3 regions of the Comamonas aquatilis genome follow, and region 2 is predicted to be linked to each of the others. Evidence: predicted binding sites of a transcription regulator. Region 2 holds the regulator's gene; each other region holds the start of a gene.
The links. The regulator sigma-54, encoded in region 2, starts transcription at its own class of promoters, with help from an activator protein. The targets are predictions, from matches to a motif close to TGGCANGNAANCTGCTTT.
Positions count from the first base shown of each region.

Region 1: a site for sigma-54 is predicted at 1,538-1,555, ahead of ACNAZA_RS05555 (isopenicillin N synthase family dioxygenase). Genes of this name have one in related genera too.
Region 3: a site for sigma-54 is predicted at 4,035-4,052, ahead of ACNAZA_RS20465 (circularly permuted type 2 ATP-grasp protein). Genes of this name have one in related genera too.

Region 1 is NZ_CBCSIW010000003.1:107,280-112,891, reverse strand. Features, by position in the region: gene ACNAZA_RS05570 (nucleoside deaminase) at 1-197, opposite strand, end outside; gene ACNAZA_RS05565 (ABC transporter substrate-binding protein) at 210-1,226, opposite strand; gene ACNAZA_RS05560 (hypothetical protein) at 1,212-1,493, shown strand; gene ACNAZA_RS05555 (isopenicillin N synthase family dioxygenase) at 1,724-2,728, shown strand; gene ACNAZA_RS05550 (acyl-CoA-binding protein) at 2,880-3,134, opposite strand; gene ACNAZA_RS05545 (porin) at 3,362-4,570, opposite strand; gene ACNAZA_RS05540 (Bug family tripartite tricarboxylate transporter substrate binding protein) at 4,862-5,612, opposite strand, start outside.
Region 2 is NZ_CBCSIW010000021.1:50,412-56,023, forward strand. Features, by position in the region: gene ACNAZA_RS18815 (sugar ABC transporter ATP-binding protein) at 1-1,020, opposite strand, end outside; gene ACNAZA_RS18820 (sugar ABC transporter substrate-binding protein) at 1,077-2,024, opposite strand; gene ACNAZA_RS18825 (aspartyl/asparaginyl beta-hydroxylase domain-containing protein) at 2,397-3,320, shown strand; gene ACNAZA_RS18830 (RNA polymerase factor sigma-54) at 3,403-5,004, opposite strand; gene lptB (LPS export ABC transporter ATP-binding protein) at 5,102-5,612, opposite strand, start outside.
Region 3 is NZ_CBCSIW010000026.1:47,618-53,229, reverse strand. Features, by position in the region: partial or broken gene ACNAZA_RS20480 (ATP-binding protein) at 1-1,457, shown strand, start outside; partial or broken gene ACNAZA_RS20475 (ComEC/Rec2 family competence protein) at 2,276-2,452, shown strand; gene ACNAZA_RS20470 (DNA internalization-related competence protein ComEC/Rec2) at 2,488-4,011, shown strand; gene ACNAZA_RS20465 (circularly permuted type 2 ATP-grasp protein) at 4,198-5,612, shown strand, end outside.

The DNA of each region.
Region 1 (5,612 bases), on a different contig from region 2:
CCGCTTTCGCCGTTGGCATTGCTGGCCTCGGCCAGCACCACGCCTTGGGCATCCACGATCAGCGCACCAAAGGGTCGGTTGCCGCGCGCGCGAGCACGGTCGGCCAGGGCAATGGCCTGGCGCAGATAACGGCCGTCGGTTGCGTTGAGCGCCTGAGGTGCAGGCAGCAGAGAAGGCAAAGTGGCGGACACAGACATGGCGCTCCCCACTCAGGCCTTGAGCATGCGCGCCGCCTTGGCGGGCAGCATGCTGCGATTGAACAAGGCATCGGCCGAGGGCTGGGACTTGAGCGCAAAGGTCTCCACCACGCTGTCCACCTGCTGCTCCAGCAGGCGCTTACTGAAGTCGCCCAAGCCATGGCTTTGGGTATCCGCCGCACCCACGTACTGGGCGGTAATCGCCCAGCGTGCCAGCTCCAGCTTTTCGTCCAGAATCGGCTCGCGTTGGCGGGTGGCGGCAATGGCTGCGGCCGGGTTGGCAAAGCTCTCCACAATCGCGCGGTTAGTGGCTCGCAAAAAGGCGGCCACCACTTCCGGCTTCTCGGCAATCAGCCCGCTGGAAGCCAGAATGGCATTGCCATAGAGCTGCACGCCGGCATCGGTGTAGCGCAGTATGGAAAGCTCTTCGGGCTTGATGCGGGCGAACAGCGACAGGGCCGAGTCGTGGAAATACGTGGCGGCATCCACATCGCCGCGCACCATGACGTTGTCGCGCGCAGAAAACTCGGTGGTGGACCAGGAAAACAGATCCACCGGCAGCTGCTTGTTGCGCGCCACCATGGGCCAGGCACGGCGCGTGGACTCCACCGCCGCTGCGGCCACCTTCTTGCCCTTGAGACTTTGAAAATCCGTGGTCACGCCTCTGTCCTTGCGGCCGATGATGACGAAGGGCGCACGGTTGTAGTACTGGTAGACGGCTTGCACGCGCGGCGTGCCGGCGTTCTGCGCATTGAACTCGATCAGCGAGCTGATATCGCCCAGGCCCAGCTGGTAAGCGCCACTGGCAATCCGGGTGATCGAAGCCACCGAGCCCGAGCCCACATCCAGGCTCACATCCAGCCCTTCGTCGCGGTAATAACCTTTTTGCTGTGCCAGAAAAAACGGTGCGGTCTGACCTGTGACACGAAAGTCCAGCGTGAACTTGAGCGGTGTCAGCGACCTGCCCTGGGCATGCACCCAGGGAGCGACACAAACAGGTAAGGCGGCGAGGAAATGGCGACGTTGCATGGTGGAACTCTCAGGTCTCTATCAGCGATAAAGCCAGGCAAGAAGCTGCGACTGGCAGGACATGAGCAATTTCCGGGCGCTGTGCATTGCGGCAAGACACAGGCTGAACGCTTCTACTCGTTCATCATCAAAGCAATTGGCGTGCCTGCTTTTTGGCGGCTTTTGTTTGCCGCAGTTTTTCACTGGCAAGCCCTGCACACATGCTTCAAGGCGGTGCAGTGCGCGCAGCGACTGCATGCATTCATGCAGGCGTTCGCACCAGATTGAAGCAAGACGCCTCGGATCAAGCATGTCCTGCCCGCAAGCCATGCTGGCACGGCGTTTGCTGCACTGAAATTGAGAGTAGAAGCGTTCAGCACGAAGCCCCAACCGGCTTCGCGGGTCATTGCTCTTGAAGTGGGTACCGGCGCCCTGGGCGCAGCGTAGCCTTATCCATCACTTCAGGAACCACGACGCTGCACTGGCGGGTTTCTGAAGCCATTACAAGTGAACGACTCATGACAAGCCACACCCTTCACCACACCCCCTACAGCCTTGGCGAACTGGACAAGGAGTCCCGCATGGGCGGCCAAGGCATGGAGACTCGCGCACGCGAAGTGCGCGTGATCGACATCTCTGATTTCGAACATCGCAAGGCCGAGATTGCCGAAGCGCTCTGGGCTGCATCGGTAGAGATTGGCTTCTTTCAGGTCTCCGGCCACGGCATTGCGCCGGACGATATCAGCGCAGCCTTCCACAGAGCCGAGCAGTTCTTTGATCTGCCGCGTGAGACCAAGGCCCGGTGGCCGCTGGCACGCAACTCGGGCTGGGAGCACAAGGCCCAGATTCGCCCTTCCACCCGCACGCCAGACCAGAAGGAGTCCTACCAGGTCACCCGCCCGCGCATGGAAGGCCTGTGGCCTGGCGAGGAGGAACTGCCGGGCTTCAAACAAGCCACCTTGAACTTTGAGCGTCAGTGCTGGCAGGTGGGCATGAAGCTGCTGTCCTGCTTTGCCTACAAGCTGGGTTTTGATGCCGAATTTTTCACCCGCGCACACAACCCGGACCTGCCCGGCTACCAGAGCACGCTGCGCATGCTGCATTACTTTGCGACAGACCCCGCGCTCAAGCACGAAGTAGGCCTGTGGCGCGCCGGGGCGCATACCGACTTTGATTGCCTCACCCTGCTGTTTCAGCGCGCAGGTCAGGGTGGACTGCAGGTGCTGCCCGGCAAGGATGCCGCATCCGAGCAATGGACGCCGGTAGACCCGGTGGAAGGCGTGATCACCTGCAATATCGGCGATATGCTGACCCGCTGGAGCGACGACCAGCTGCCCAGCAACTTCCATCGCGTGCGCAACCCTCTGCCCCATGAGTACCAGGGCGCACGCTACAGCCTGGCATTCTTCTGCCAGGCCAACGAGGACGCGCTCATCGAAGGTCCGGACAAAAAATATCCGCCCATTACGGGGGCGGAGTATCTGCGTCAGCGCATCAGCGCCAATTTCTCGAACAAGTATTGATCCCCTTAAGTCGCAACGTCGCTTCACATCAGGGAAACGACACCCCGCTTAGGTATGCCCGTTTCAGCGCTCCGGTCTTGGACCTATACGGGCGTTGAAACAACAAGACCCCGGAATCCGGGGTCTTGCTTGCGATTGCGGCTGGAGCGAATCAGCGCAGCGACTCGATCAGATCGATGTAGAGCTGCTTGGCTTCGTCAGCAGTCGTGTCCTTGAGCTTTTCCCAGGCATCCCACTTGGCACGTCCCACCATGTCGGTAAAGCTGGGTTTCTTGGCCTCGTTGTCGCCTTCGGTGGCCTGCTTGTACAGCGCATAGATCTTGAGCAGCGTGGCGTTGTCTGGGCGCTCGCTGATCGAGGTGGAGTTTTTGACTGCAGCCTCGAAAGCGGTGTTGAGATCGGACATTTAGAGTCTCCTGGGCTTTAAGAATCCGGACCAGTGTAGCGAAAAACTCTTTGAATTAGAACGACCGTTCTTTTTTATTTACAAACCATATCAAAAGAAAAAAAGGGCTGGCCCTCGCCAGCCAGCCCAACCCACCTTGAATCACCATTTTCAGCAGACCACCCCGTAGGGTATGAGAGCCCTATTCCACTGGGCGGCAGTCTGCGGAGCATTGCAGATAAGAACGCTCAAAAAATCATGCGCAGGCCGAAGTCAACGCCCAGTGCGCTGCGCGGCTGCATGCCGGGGCTGGTGCTGTAGCTCGGTTGCGGCATGATCAGCGCGCTGCTGACCGCCAGCGGAGTCACGCCGATGATGCCGGGATTGTTGCTTCCATTGCTCACGCTGATGCGGGAAACAGAGGTGTAAAGCGCCGTGCGCTTGGACAGGTTGTGCACATAGCCCAGCGCCAGCTTGTTGACCGACGCATCGCCCGTGCCTTGCCCGTTTTTGAACTGCACACGGGCCACAGAGGCCCGCAGCTGATGGTTGCCCACAGGAAGCTGCACACCGGCCATCAGTCCGTCATAGCGATCGGTGGCTGCCACATCGCTGCGGGCATTGCGCACTTGAGACCATTCACCCAACACCTTGACCGAGCCAAAGTTGTACGAAGCACCCAGGTTCAGCGATTTGATGGTTTCCTTGCGGCCGTTGAAAGTGCCCAGCATGCTCTCGCCATAGCCCAGTGCCACATCGGTAGGACCTTGGGCCCAGCCAATGCGCCCGCCCGCATAGCGGCCGCGCTTGGAAGTGTTTTCTGGAAAGGCATACATCAGTTGCCCATACACGCCACCCAAGCCTTGCGGCAGGTGATAGCCAATGGTGTTGCTGGCACGCAAATAACTGTCAGTACCCGCCGACAAACCACCGCCCAGCAGCCGCTCGGTCAGCGTGCCGGTAGTCTGTGTGCCCAGCGCACGGCCGATGGCCAGATTGCTGCTCACCACGGCAATCAGGTTCACGCCCACGCCGTTGACGGTGAAGGGGTCAAAAGCCCAGTCATTCAAAAAAGAAGGCGTATGGTCGCGCCCTAGACGGACTTCACCCCATTTTTGACTCGTCATGCTGACCGTGGAGCGGCGCCCAAAATTCAGCGCGCCGCCGCCGGTGTCGTTGGTCACCGGTGCCTCCAGCCACAGGCTGGCAGAGCTGCCGCCGCCCAGGTCTTCGACAGCGCGAATGCCGATCCGGCTGGCTAGGTTGCCAGAGGGTGACAGCGCCCAGACACTCTGGCTTGCGGTACGACCCGAACCATCCCAGGCATTGCTGTGCACGCTATAGCGGCTGATACCGGCATCCATCACCCCAAACAAGGTGACGGAGGATTGCGCGTTGGCCGCACTGGCAGCAGACAGCGCACAGAGGCAAAAAAAACACAGAGGAAATCGGGGCACGGCTGGGTCTCCTTTTCGTTATGAAGTCGCGGTTTTGATCCGCGAAGCCACTCTAAAAAAGTAAGACTTTCAGCCTTGTGCAGTTGATGCCAGTGGCTGCGCATTTGGTGCCAGAGACCCAAGGTGAAATCCCTAAGATAAGCTCAGCGCCATGGCGCCGCCGGCGATCTTTGGCTGGTATTCATCACCCGCTGGACCCACAAAAAAGCCAGCGCTTCTGACGAAGCGCTGGCTGCGTTACATCAACGATGTCAAGGACTGTGCGGCCACGCCGACATGGCCGCCAAAAGCCTAGTTCAGCTTGATGCCATAGGTCTTGACGATTTCGCCGTTGCGATCGAACTCCGCCCGCAGATCGGTGGAGAGCTGCTCCAGAGAACGCTCCTGGCGAATGGGCTCAAAGCCTGTGGCCTGATAGCGCGCCTGCACGGCCTGACTCGCATTGATTTTCTGCATCGTGGCATGGATCTTCTCCATCAGCGGCTGCGGCGTCTTGGCCGAGGCAAACACGCCGGACCAGTTGCTGAAATCCACCTCCGGGTAGCCTAGCTCGGCCATGGTCGGCACATTCGGGAACTCAGCCCAACGGTTTTTGTAGCTCACGGCCAGCAGCTTCACCTTGCCGCTGGCAATCAAGGGCTTGGAAGTCACCGATCCATCGAACATCAGCGGGATCTGATTGCCCATGACTTGCGCCAAGGCGGGCGCAGACCCGGGAAATGGCACATGCTGCATATCCAATCCCGCCTTCTGATTCAGGATCACGCCAGCGTACTGCGATGTCGTACCCTGGCTGTATGAGGCGAACGATACCTGGCCCGGATGGGCCTTCACATAGGCAATGGCTTCCTTGGCATCCTTGGCCGGGAACTGCGGCGAGGCAATGAACACCTGCAGCGAGCGCGCCATCTGGGATGCTGGTCTCACGTCCTTCATGGGATCAAAGCCGCCTTTGAGCACATGCGGCACTTCGGTCAGGATATTGGTCACCGTGACCAGCAAGGTGTTGCCGTCGGCCGGCTGGGACAGCATGTATTTGATG
Region 2 (5,612 bases):
TTGTGCCTTGCGGTCTTCCGTGACCAGCGCAATGCCGGCCCGAGTGGCCTGCATGGGGCTGCTCCAGTTAGGAGTCACGGAACAGGTGGACAAGCCCTGGGCCAGGCCGGTCAGCTCGATCGAGCCGGCATCGGCCTTGTCGGCACCATACAGCAGGCGCAGCAGCTCGGTACGGCCTGCACCCACCAGTCCGGCCACGCCCAGCACCTCGCCAGCGCGCAGTTCCACATCCACGCCCTGCACCAGCTTGCCGCGTCGCAAGCCCTGGGCCCGCAGCAGCACCGAACCGGCCTTGCGACGCGGCTTGGTATCCAGCGACTCCACGGCATGACCCACCATGCGCTCCACCAGCTCGGGCTCGCTCAGGCCTTGCATGGGCAGCACATCCACCAGGCGCCCGTCGCGCAGCACGGCCACGCGCTCGGACACGCGCTGCAATTCTTCCAGGCGGTGCGACACATAGACCAGGGCCACGCCCTGAGCCTTCATCAGATCGATCTGCTCGAACAGATGCTCGATTTCCTTGGCGGTCAACATGGCCGTGGGCTCATCGAGCACCAGCACGCGGTTGCCATCGCGCAGATTGCGGGCAATCTCCACCATTTGCTGCATGCCTATGCCCAGCTGCCCCACGGGCGTGAAGGGGTCGATATGCTGCAAGCCCATCTTGGCCAGCTGCGCATGGGCAGCTTTGGCCAGGGCATCGCGATCCAGCCAGCCCCAACGCTGGGGCAGGCGATCGAGCAACAGATTTTCGGCCACGGTCAGGGTGGGCACCATGCCCAGCTCCTGCAGCACCATGCGCACGCCAAGCGCTTCGGCCTCGGCACGGGATTTGGGCGCGAACGCCCGACCATTGAGCTGCATGATGCCGCGCGAGGGAGTCACCAGACCGCACAGCATTTTGGACAGCGTGGATTTGCCGGCGCCGTTCTCCCCCGTCAGCGCCAGACATTCGCCGGCGCGCAGATCGAGGGAAACGCCATCCAGCACGGTGCTTGGACCATAGTCCTTGCCCATGCCTTGCAGCGTCAGCACCGGCGTGCCGCGCCGCCCCTGGTGGTTGTCGGCAGCAATCACTTGGTCACCAGCACCACGTCCGTTTTCACTTCGGCAGGCATCTGGGCCTGCGGCGTCTTGTTCTTGACGGCCTTCAGCGCTTCTTCAATGCCGAAAACCGCTTGCTTGGCCGCAAACTGGTCTGCGGTGGCCAGCACGCGGCCATCCTTGAGCATGGGCGCAATGGCGCGAATGTTGTCGTAGCCCACCACCAGCACCTTGCCAGCCTTGCCGGCGGCCTTGACGGCAGCCACAGCGCCCAGGGCCATGGAGTCATTACCGGCCAGGAGAGCCTTCAGGTCTGGGTTTTCGCGCAGCATGCCGGCGGCCACCGTATTGCCCTTGTCGATCTCCCACTGGCCCGATTGCACGCCAACCACGTTCATCTTGGCTGCGGTCATCGCATCCTTGAAACCCGCCGTGCGCTGTTGCGCATTGGTGGTGGTGGACACGCCCTCGATGATGCCGACCTTGTCGCCCGCCTTGAGCTGCTTGGCCAGGTGTTCGCCCACCAGGCGAGCGCCCACACGGTTGTCGGGGCCGACGAAAGGAATGACCAGGCCTTTTTCCTTGAGGGCGGCGGCGTCCAGGCGGTTGTCGATATTGACCACGCGCACACCCTTGTCCACCGCCTGTTTGAGCACCGGCACCAGAGCCTTGGAGTCAGCCGGGGCAATCACCAGCGCATCCACCTTCTGGGCCACCATCTGCTCGACCATCTTGATCTGGGCGGCGGTGTCGGTTTCGTTCTTGATGCCGTTGCTCAGCAGCACGTACTCGCCTGCGTGGGCTTTCTGGTGCGCCTTGGCACCGTCTTCCATGGTGCGGAAGAACTCATTGGCCAGGGATTTCATGACCAAGGCCACCTTGGGCTTGTCCTGGGCTTGAGCTGCCGGAGCCCAGACGCCAGCCAGTGCCAAGGCTGTCAGACCGACCGAAACCACTGCGTGACGACGTTGCAACATACCGCTCTCCCGGGCCTCAGGCCCATCAATTTGGAAAAAAGGGCCGGATTATAGGTTTGTCATCGGTATTAACCCGAGCCCACGCAAATAGACCTCAAGCGCTCAATCCCTTAACCGAGTCCTTGTTTTATAGGCTCAGGCTTTGTGCATAGGGGTAGGAATAATCCCCTGCCTGTCTAGACGTCGATTTCTCCCGTCGACGAGCGGCCCGGCGGCACCAAGCCGGACCGATATTCAGTGGATCGGCATCAATATCGACTCAAGCCATTGAAGAGTAGGCGCCTGCAGCTATCAACTTTGAGAGCCCTCAAGAAAAACGCTGTTTGACCTGTGCCATGGCCTCGGCTGGAGCACCCCGGTAAAATTGCCGCCATGGCAAAAATCATCGTCCTGGCATTGGTAGTGCTGTTTTTCGGTTGCGGGCTGTACATGCACCTGCGCGGCAAGGTGCGTCACAAGGTGGTGAAGCAATTGTTTGATCATTCCACCTTCACCGCGCCCTTCAACGTCTTCATGCTGATGTTCAGCAAGGTGCCGCGCACACCCTATCTACCCACCAGCACCTTCCCCGAGCTGGCGCCGCTGCAAGCCAATTGGCGCGAAATCCGCGAAGAAGCTGTCAATCTGCAAAAAAACATGCAGATCAAGGCCGCCGCCAACAATGACGATGCAGGCTTCAACTCCTTCTTCAAGACCGGCTGGAAGCGCTTTTATCTGAAGTGGTATGGCGATGCCCACCCCTCGGCCATGGAGCTGTGCCCCAAGACCACGGCGCTGGTCAAATCCATTCCCAGCGTGAAGGCCGCCATGTTTGCCGAGCTGCCGCCCGGCGCCAAGCTCAATCTGCACCGCGACCCCTATGCGGGTTCGCTGCGCTACCACTTGGCCGTGCTGGCACCCAATGACGACCGCTGCATGATCGAAGTGGACGGCACACCCTACAGCTGGCGCGAGGGCGAAGGCGTGATCTTCGACGAGACCTATATGCACTGGGCAGAGAACCGCTCGGAAGGCAATCGCATCGTGTTGTTTTGCGATGTGGAGCGCCCCATGACCAACGGCTTTGCCCAGTGGCTCAATCACTGGCTGGGTAAGAACGTGGTGGCCGCCGCCAGCTCGCCCAACAACGAGGGCGATCCCCGCGGCATGATCAGCAAGCTGTTCAAGATTTCCTTCTACGCCGGCAAGTACCGCCGCGCCTTCCGCAGCTGGAACCCCACGTTCTACAAAGTGCTCAAATTCGGGCTGATGATTGGCGTGCTGGCTTTGTTCATCTGGTGGTTGATACCGAATTGATTGATACCCCCTGAGGCGCTTTGCGCACCAAATTAAAAAGCCGCTGAGCATGGCATCAGCGGCTTTTTTTGTTGGGCGTGGCTTACAGCGCCTTGCGCAGCGTGGTGGTCGGGATCTTCAGCTGCTCGCGGTACTTGGCCACGGTGCGGCGGGCGCATTCAATGCCTTGCTCCTTGAGCATATCGGCCAGCTTGGCGTCCGACAGCGGTTTTTTCGTGTCTTCCGCGTCCACAAACTGCTTGATCAACGCCCGCACGGCGGTGCTGGAGGCGCTGCCGCCGGTCTCGGTGCCCAGGCCCGAGCCGAAGAAGTACTTGAGCTCGAACGTGCCCTGGGGTGTGGCCATGTACTTGGCCGTGGTCACGCGGCTGATGGTGGATTCGTGCAGGCCCAGGGCATCGGCAATATCGCGCAGCACCAGCGGACGCATGGCCAGCTCGCCATGCACAAAGAAGTTTTTCTGCCGCTCCACAATCGCTTCCGACACCCGCAAGATGGTGTCAAAGCGCTGCTGGATGTTCTTGATGAACCAGCGCGCTTCCTGCAGCCGCTGCTGCAGTGCCGCATGGCCTTCGCTGTTCTTGTGGCGGCGCAGCACGCCGGCATAGATGTCATGCACCTTGAGCCGCGGCATGACTTCGGTGTTGAGGCGAACGGAAAACTCCATCCGGCCCGAGCCGACACGCACCGGGCGCACGATCACATCGGGCACCACGATATGGCGTTCCACATCCACGAAGCGGCGGCCGGGTCGCGGCTCCAGCCGCGCAATCAGGGCCAGGGCCTCGCGCAGAGCCTCCTCGCGCGCGCCGCATAGGCTGGAGAGCTTGCGCATATCGCGTCGTGCCAGCAAGTCCATGGGCTGGCAGCACATGGACAGGGCCAGCTGCAGCACATCCCAGTGCTTTGCTGTCGTGCCCTCATCTTCGGCCAGACGAATCAGATCGCGCAGCTGCAGCTGCAGGCATTCGGCCAGATCGCGTGCGCCCACGCCCACGGGCTCCAGGCTTTGCAGCAGCTTGAGCGCCATGGCAAAGCGCTGCTCCAGCTCTTCGCGCTCTTCTAGGTCGTCACAGGCCAGGCTATAGGCCAGATCTGCCAGCGGCTCTTCCAGATAACCGTCGTCGTTCAGCGATTCGATCAGAAAGCGCAGCGCTGCGCAGTCTTCGGCACTCAGACGCAAGCTGAGCGCCTGGCGGTGCAGAAAATCGCTCAGACTCTCATGCTCGCGTGCTAGGTCGATGGCGTCGGTTTCCTCGTCGCCATCGCTTTTGCGGCTGCCGGACGAGGAGGGGCCATCCCATTCGCTGCTGGATTCGCCACCCCACTCCCCGTCTTGTCCGTCGGCGCCGTCGCCGCTCCAGTCCAGCGTCTCGGGAGTTTCAGCGGTCGGCGCCTCAGCTATGGTTTCCGAAGCTGTTTGCGCTGATGAATATTCAGATTCAGATGAGTAGTTATCTGAAGTGCCCATGGATTCAGCGGTAGCCGCTTCCATAGCAGGAGCATCCATCGGCACATCGGCGGCGTCGTCGCCATCGCGCTCCAGAAACGGGTTGTCCACCAGCATCTGTTCAACTTCCTGCGCCAGCTCCAACGTGGACAGTTGCAGCAGCTGAATCGACTGCTGCAGCTGCGGCGTGAGCGAGAGATGCTGGGATACGCGTAAGGACAGGCCCGGCTTCATCAACTGAACATCCTTGATGTGCAAGCGCCCCCGGCATGTCCCCGATGCAGGGACAGCAGCCACAGAAAACGGGGGAGCGCGGAGGTCAACTCACGCATCACATGCGGAAGTGTTCGCCCAGGTAGACGCGGCGCACATCGGCGTTGTCCACAATCTGCTCTGGCGTACCTTCGGCCAGCACATGGCCGTCGCTGATGATGAAGGCGTGGTCACAGATACCCAGGGTTTCGCGCACGTTGTGGTCGGTAATCAGCACGCCAATGCCGCGCTCTTTCAAGAAACCGATGATGCGCTGGATTTCGATCACCGCGATGGGGTCGATACCGGCAAACGGCTCATCGAGCAAAATGAAGCGCGGCTGCGTGGCCAGGGCGCGGGCGATTTCCACCCGGCGGCGTTCGCCCCCGGACAGGGCCAGCGCAGGAGACTGGCGCAGATGCTCCACGCGCAATTCCTTGAGCAGATTGTTCAGCCGCTTGTCTATCTCTTCCTTGGAGAGCAGCTTGCCTTGCTCGTCCTTTTGCAGCTCCAGCACGGCGCGGACGTTTTCTTCCACGCTGAGCTTGCGGAAAATCGAGGCTTCCTGCGGCAGATAGGACAGTCCCAGG
Region 3 (5,612 bases), on a different contig from region 2:
TCACTAAAGATCGTGCGAAAGTCTTGGCCGCTCATTTCAGCAAGGAATTCACCGAATTTCAAACGAGGCTGAATAATGCAGATAACTGGATTGAATCCCAAGGCGCACCTCTAAATACTCTTCCTGCATCAACAATCTTTTATAAAGAGTTCTCCACTGAGGCGACGAAGCTAGAAGAAGAATACAAGGGAATTGCTCAAAAAATCAATACACAAATTGAAGGATGGCGGATTGCCCTGAAGGAGAAAATCACTGATCCTTCAAAAACAGACATTCACATTGCGGATCTTGCAGAGGATGATGTGGCGAACTTTAATGCCGTCTTGTCGTCGATTGTTGACCTTGTGAAGAAGCACAATAATAAGACAGACAACTTCAGTGCAGAAACCTCTAAAGCAAAAAAAACTCTTGAACTGCATTTCTCTGCGGCAGAGATTCAAGACTTTGACTATGCAGGAAATGAGAGGCAGTGCAAAGACTTGGAGGCGACCGCAGCAATCGACAAGAAGGCGATTGATGAGATTGCTCTAGATGTGGCGAAGCTTGAGGCTCTTCTTTCCAATGAAACTGTCGGAGCTAAGGAGTTTAACGATACCCTCCATCGCTTCATTGGTCGCTCGGAACTCTGCTTGAGCTTCAACCAAGCCAAGAAGGGTTATGAGATTATTAGAAATGGAGTCGGGGAGCATGATGGAAATCTTAGTGAAGGAGAGAAGACGGCTATTGCCTTTGTCTACTTCATCACGAAGCTCAAAGAGCATGGAAACAACATCCAAGATTCGATTGTTGTCGTCGATGATCCTGTTTCAAGCTTTGACTCTAACCATCTATTTCATGCTTACTCCTTCCTCAAGACTCAATGCATAAATGCCAAACAGCTGTTTGTCCTCACCCATAACTTTACCTATTTCAAACTCGTGAGAGACTGGTTTACGACAACGAACAAGAATAGAGCAAGGAAGAGTCCTCCCAAAGCACCGGTGGCTTTTTTTTATAAGCTAGATGCCACGCCAGGATCCCCCCGTCATTCCCAGCTCGTGGATGCAGACGACTCTCTTAAAAATTATGGCTCTGAGTATCACTACATTTTCAATAAACTCTATGCATACAGAGCGAAGACGACTCTTGACCGCGACGAAGCATTCATGACCGCCAATCTCGCGAGAAAACTGCTGGAGTCATTCTTCACCTTCAAGTTTCCTCGTGGACGAAATGATGTGAGTCAGTTGATGGATGCAGGACTGGAAGGTTGCACTATAACCACAGCTGAGTTGAAGGAAAAGATATATAGATTCATTAATAAATACTCACACAGCGACGTTATTGAAATCACGGAAGAATCCACCGAAAACCTTGCGGGTGAGAGTCATAGCGTTCTAAATAACATCTTTCAATGGATTGAAGAGGCGGACAAGAAACACTTTGACGAGATGGTAGAAGTCGCCCAAGGAGCTTGATTAAATCAACGCCTAAAAAGCACGCCGCAATAAGCAAAGCCATCCTAGCGGTGGCTTTGCTTATATGAATATTGAGTTCCTATTCCATCAGCTTATTGGATTGAAGTGCTTGGTGATCACCATGATCTACGCCCATGTGATCATGATGAATGGAGTGTGCAGCCATTCGATTCACTGCTAGGTGCTGAGGTGCTGCAAAGCGACCATCGGTGAACTTCAACGCACTGGCTGAAGCCGACACTGGCATCGGCCAACTGGAACTCCGCTTCTGGCCGAACCTAGTCGGTCACAAGTCGCAGAATTGTCGGTGATCGCTTACTCTGGTGGTCATTTCAGCTGGAATACGCACAAGATGCAGGAACTCTATGGACGAACAGGCTTGCTTGTCACTTAAATGAAAGCGCTCTCGGCTCATCGCTGTTTTTAAGCTTTCAAAAAACCCCGACCGATCTTCAGCCTCACCATCCGTTAGTTGCTGGCCAGGAAGGGAAAGGTGCGGGTAGGGAAAGCCTTTGCACTGCTCTGCCTTCGACTTGAGGTCCGCAGTGTGAACGCCGCCAATCGATAGAACAAGGCAATCCAGCGCATGTTTCTTTTGTCAGTTGTGAATTCCAGCGCAGATTTATTTGTTTGAAACAGCCAGGATGCCATGAAAGTAGGTGTCTCGGTCGTTGTTTGCACCAAACTTGGGCAGGTAGGCATTGGATGTAGTCGCTTGGAAGCAATCTCACAAGGTGGCTTTTTCAGAGTGAGCGCAGATTTCTTTTGTCAGTCCGTTGTACCGGAAAAGGTTCTTCAGCGCAGGTCTATTTGTCTTAATGCTTCAGCGCAGGTTTATTTGTCTCGGCGCAGGTTTCTTTTGTCTTTCACCAGAGCGCAGCGACTGGGCGCTGTTTCGCCAGACCGGTGTAGCGCATCTGATGAGCATCTCCGGCCTTCACATCACCATGTTTTCCTGGATTGCCGCCTTGCTGGTGGGCGGCTTTGGCGGCTCAGTGCCCGCGCCTGCCGGTATTGGCCTGCGCCGCGCGTGGCTTTGCTCGCTGGCGTGCTGCTGGCCTTGGCCTATGCGCTGTTCAGCGGCTGGGGCGTGCCGGCGCAGCGCACGGTGTGCATGCTGGCCGTGGTGGCGCTGCTGCAATGGCTGGGTCTGCGCTGGCCCTGGCCGCTGGTGTGGCTGCTTGCGCTGGCCGCCGTGCTGGTGGCGGATCCGTGGGCGCTGTGGCAGGCTGGTTTCTGGCTCAGTTTTGTGGCTGTGGGTGTTTTGCTGGCAGGCAGCCGGGCGCAGCAGGAGGGCGAGGCGGAAAGCGCGCAGCAGCCAACGCGCGGCCAGCGCTTGCTGCGCCAGAGTGTCGGACTGTGGCGTGAGCAATGGCTGATTTCTCTGGTGCTGGCACCCTTGAGCCTGCTGCTGTTCGGCCAGGTTTCGGTAGTGGGCTTGTTTGCCAATCTGATTGCCATTCCCTGGGTCACCTTGCTGGTGACGCCGCTGGCCTTGCTTAGTGCCTTGATTCCGCAGGCCGCCGCCCTTGCCGCCTGGCTGATGCTGCCTTTGCTGCAGTTTTTGCAATGGCTGGCAGCGACCAGTTGGGCGGTGTGGAGCTTGCCTCAGCCCGCATGGTGGGCCAGTGTGGCGGCTGTGGGTGCCGGTTTGCTGCTGGTGGCGCCGCTGCCAGTGAGCTTGCGCTGGGTGCTGGCTTTTTGCTGCGTACCTGCCCTGTGGTGGCCGCAAGCCAGAGTCGGCTTTGGCGAATTTGAACTCCTGGCCGCAGATGTAGGCCAGGGCAATGCGGTGCTGGTAAGCACCCAGACCCATCGCCTGCTGTATGACGCCGGGCCCCGGTACAGCCAGAACAGCGATGCGGGCGAGCGCGTGCTTTTGCCGCTGTTCTCCGCTTTGGGCGTGCGTCTTGACCGGCTGATGCTCAGCCACAGAGATGCCGACCACACGGGCGGCGCCCTGGCCGTCAAGTCTGCCCAGCCTCAGCTTCAGGTCTGGGGTTCGGAATCTGTCATTGATGAACCCCTGCTGGCCGCACTGGCTCCGGTGCAGCGCTGCACCGCGGGCCAGCGCTGGCGCTGGGACGGGGTGGAGTTTGAAGTCTTGCATCCGGCAGCAGATTTCTGGGCCAAACCACGCAAGCCCTTACCGAACGCCGGCAGCTGCGTGTTACGCATACGTTCTGCTTCCGGGCGCGTGGCGCTGCTGACCGGCGATATCGAAGCCGCGCAGGAACTGCAGTTGCTGGCTGGCGGCCTGGCCGGGCCTGTGGACTGGCTGCTGGTGCCGCATCACGGCAGCAAAACCTCATCAAGCACCAATTGGGTGCAAGCCCTCAGGCCGCGCTGGGCCATGGTCCAGGCGGGCTATCTCAACCGTTTTGGCCACCCTGCAGCAGCCGTGGTGCAGCGCTACGAGCAGGCGGGCAGTCAACTGGTTTTGCAAGACCGCTGCGGTGCCGCGCTGTGGAGCTCGGGTTCGGCGCAGAGTCTGCAATGCGAGCGCCGGTTTCGGGCGCATTATTGGGACGTTCATCTGGAGGCTGAGCCCTGATTTTTGCCGCTTCACGGGAAAGCTGGCATGTGGTTTGCATGATGAAATTGCCAGGAGTGAAGTCGTCGTTGGCATGCGCAAACATGGGGCTGAACCGGGGTTGGCCATGGCTGGCGTTCGCTTGCGGCATGGCTACACTGGCTCGAGCGCAGGCCGGATGCATGCGTTGTACTTAGAGAGGACAGAATGCGCACATTTGATGAGATGTATCTCAATTCACCCGCCGATCAGGGCGCGCTGAGGGACCATTACAAGGACTATGCGCAGTGGCTGGGCGGTCAATCGCAAGACTATTTGCGTGCCCGCAGTGCCGAAGCCGAGATCGTCTTTCGCCGCGTGGGCATCACGTTTGCCGTCTATGGCGACAAGGACGAGAGCGGTGCCGGCACGGAGCGGCTGATCCCCTTCGATCTGATTCCGCGCATCATTCCCGCCCATGAATGGACGCGCATGCAGGCCGGCCTGGTGCAGCGGGTCAAGGCCTTGAATCGCTTCATTCACGATGCCTATCATCAGCAGGACATCGTGCGCGCAGGCATCGTGCCTGACGCGCTGGTGCGCGGCAACAGCCAGTACCGGCCTCAGATGGAAGGCATCAAGGTGCCCAACGATGTCTATGCCAACATCGCCGGCATAGACATTGTTCGCGCCCCCGATGCCGCGGGCAACGGCGTCTACTACGTGCTGGAGGACAATCTGCGCGTGCCCTCGGGCGTGTCCTATATGTTGGAAAACCGCCGCATGATGATGCGGCTGTTTCCCGATCTGTTCGGCAAGCACGGCGTGGCGCCGGTGGCTCATTACCCCGACATGCTGCAGGACACTTTGCGCGCCAGTGCACCCTCGGGCGTGGTCGAGCCCACCGTGGTGGTGCTGACCCCCGGCATGCACAACAGTGCTTACTTCGAGCATGCTTTTCTGGCCCAGCAAATGGGGGTGGAACTGGTGGAAGGGCAGGATCTGGTGGTGGAAAAAGACGTGGTCTATATGCGCACCACTCAGGGCTTGCAGCGCGTGGATGTGATCTATCGCCGTGTGGACGACGATTTTCTCGATCCCGAGGTGTTCCGCTCCACTTCCACACTGGGTTGCAAGGGCTTGATGCGCGCTTACCGCGCCGGCAATGTCAACATCTGCAATGCCGTGGGTACGGGCCTGGCCGACGACAAATCGGTCTACCCCTATGTGCCGGAGATGATCCGCTTCTATCTGGGCGAAGAGCCGATTTTGCAGAACGTGCCCACCTGGCTGTGCCGCAAGCCAGATGACTTCAAGTACGTGCTCGATCACCTGCACGAACTGGTCGTCAAGGAAGTGCATGGCGCTGGCGGCTACGGCATGCTGATTGGCCCGGCGGCCAGCAAGGCCGAGATTGAAGATTTTCGTCGCGTGCTGCTGGCCAACCCCAGCGGTTACATCGCTCAGCCCACTTTGAGCCTGTCCACCTGTCCCACCATGGTGGAAAGTGGCATAGCACCCAGGCATATCGATTTACGGCCTTTTGTACTGAGCGGCACGCAGGTGCAGATGGTGGCGGGCGGCCTGACGCGCGTAGCTTTGAAGGACGGCTCGCTGGTCGTGAACTCCTCGCAAGGCGGAGG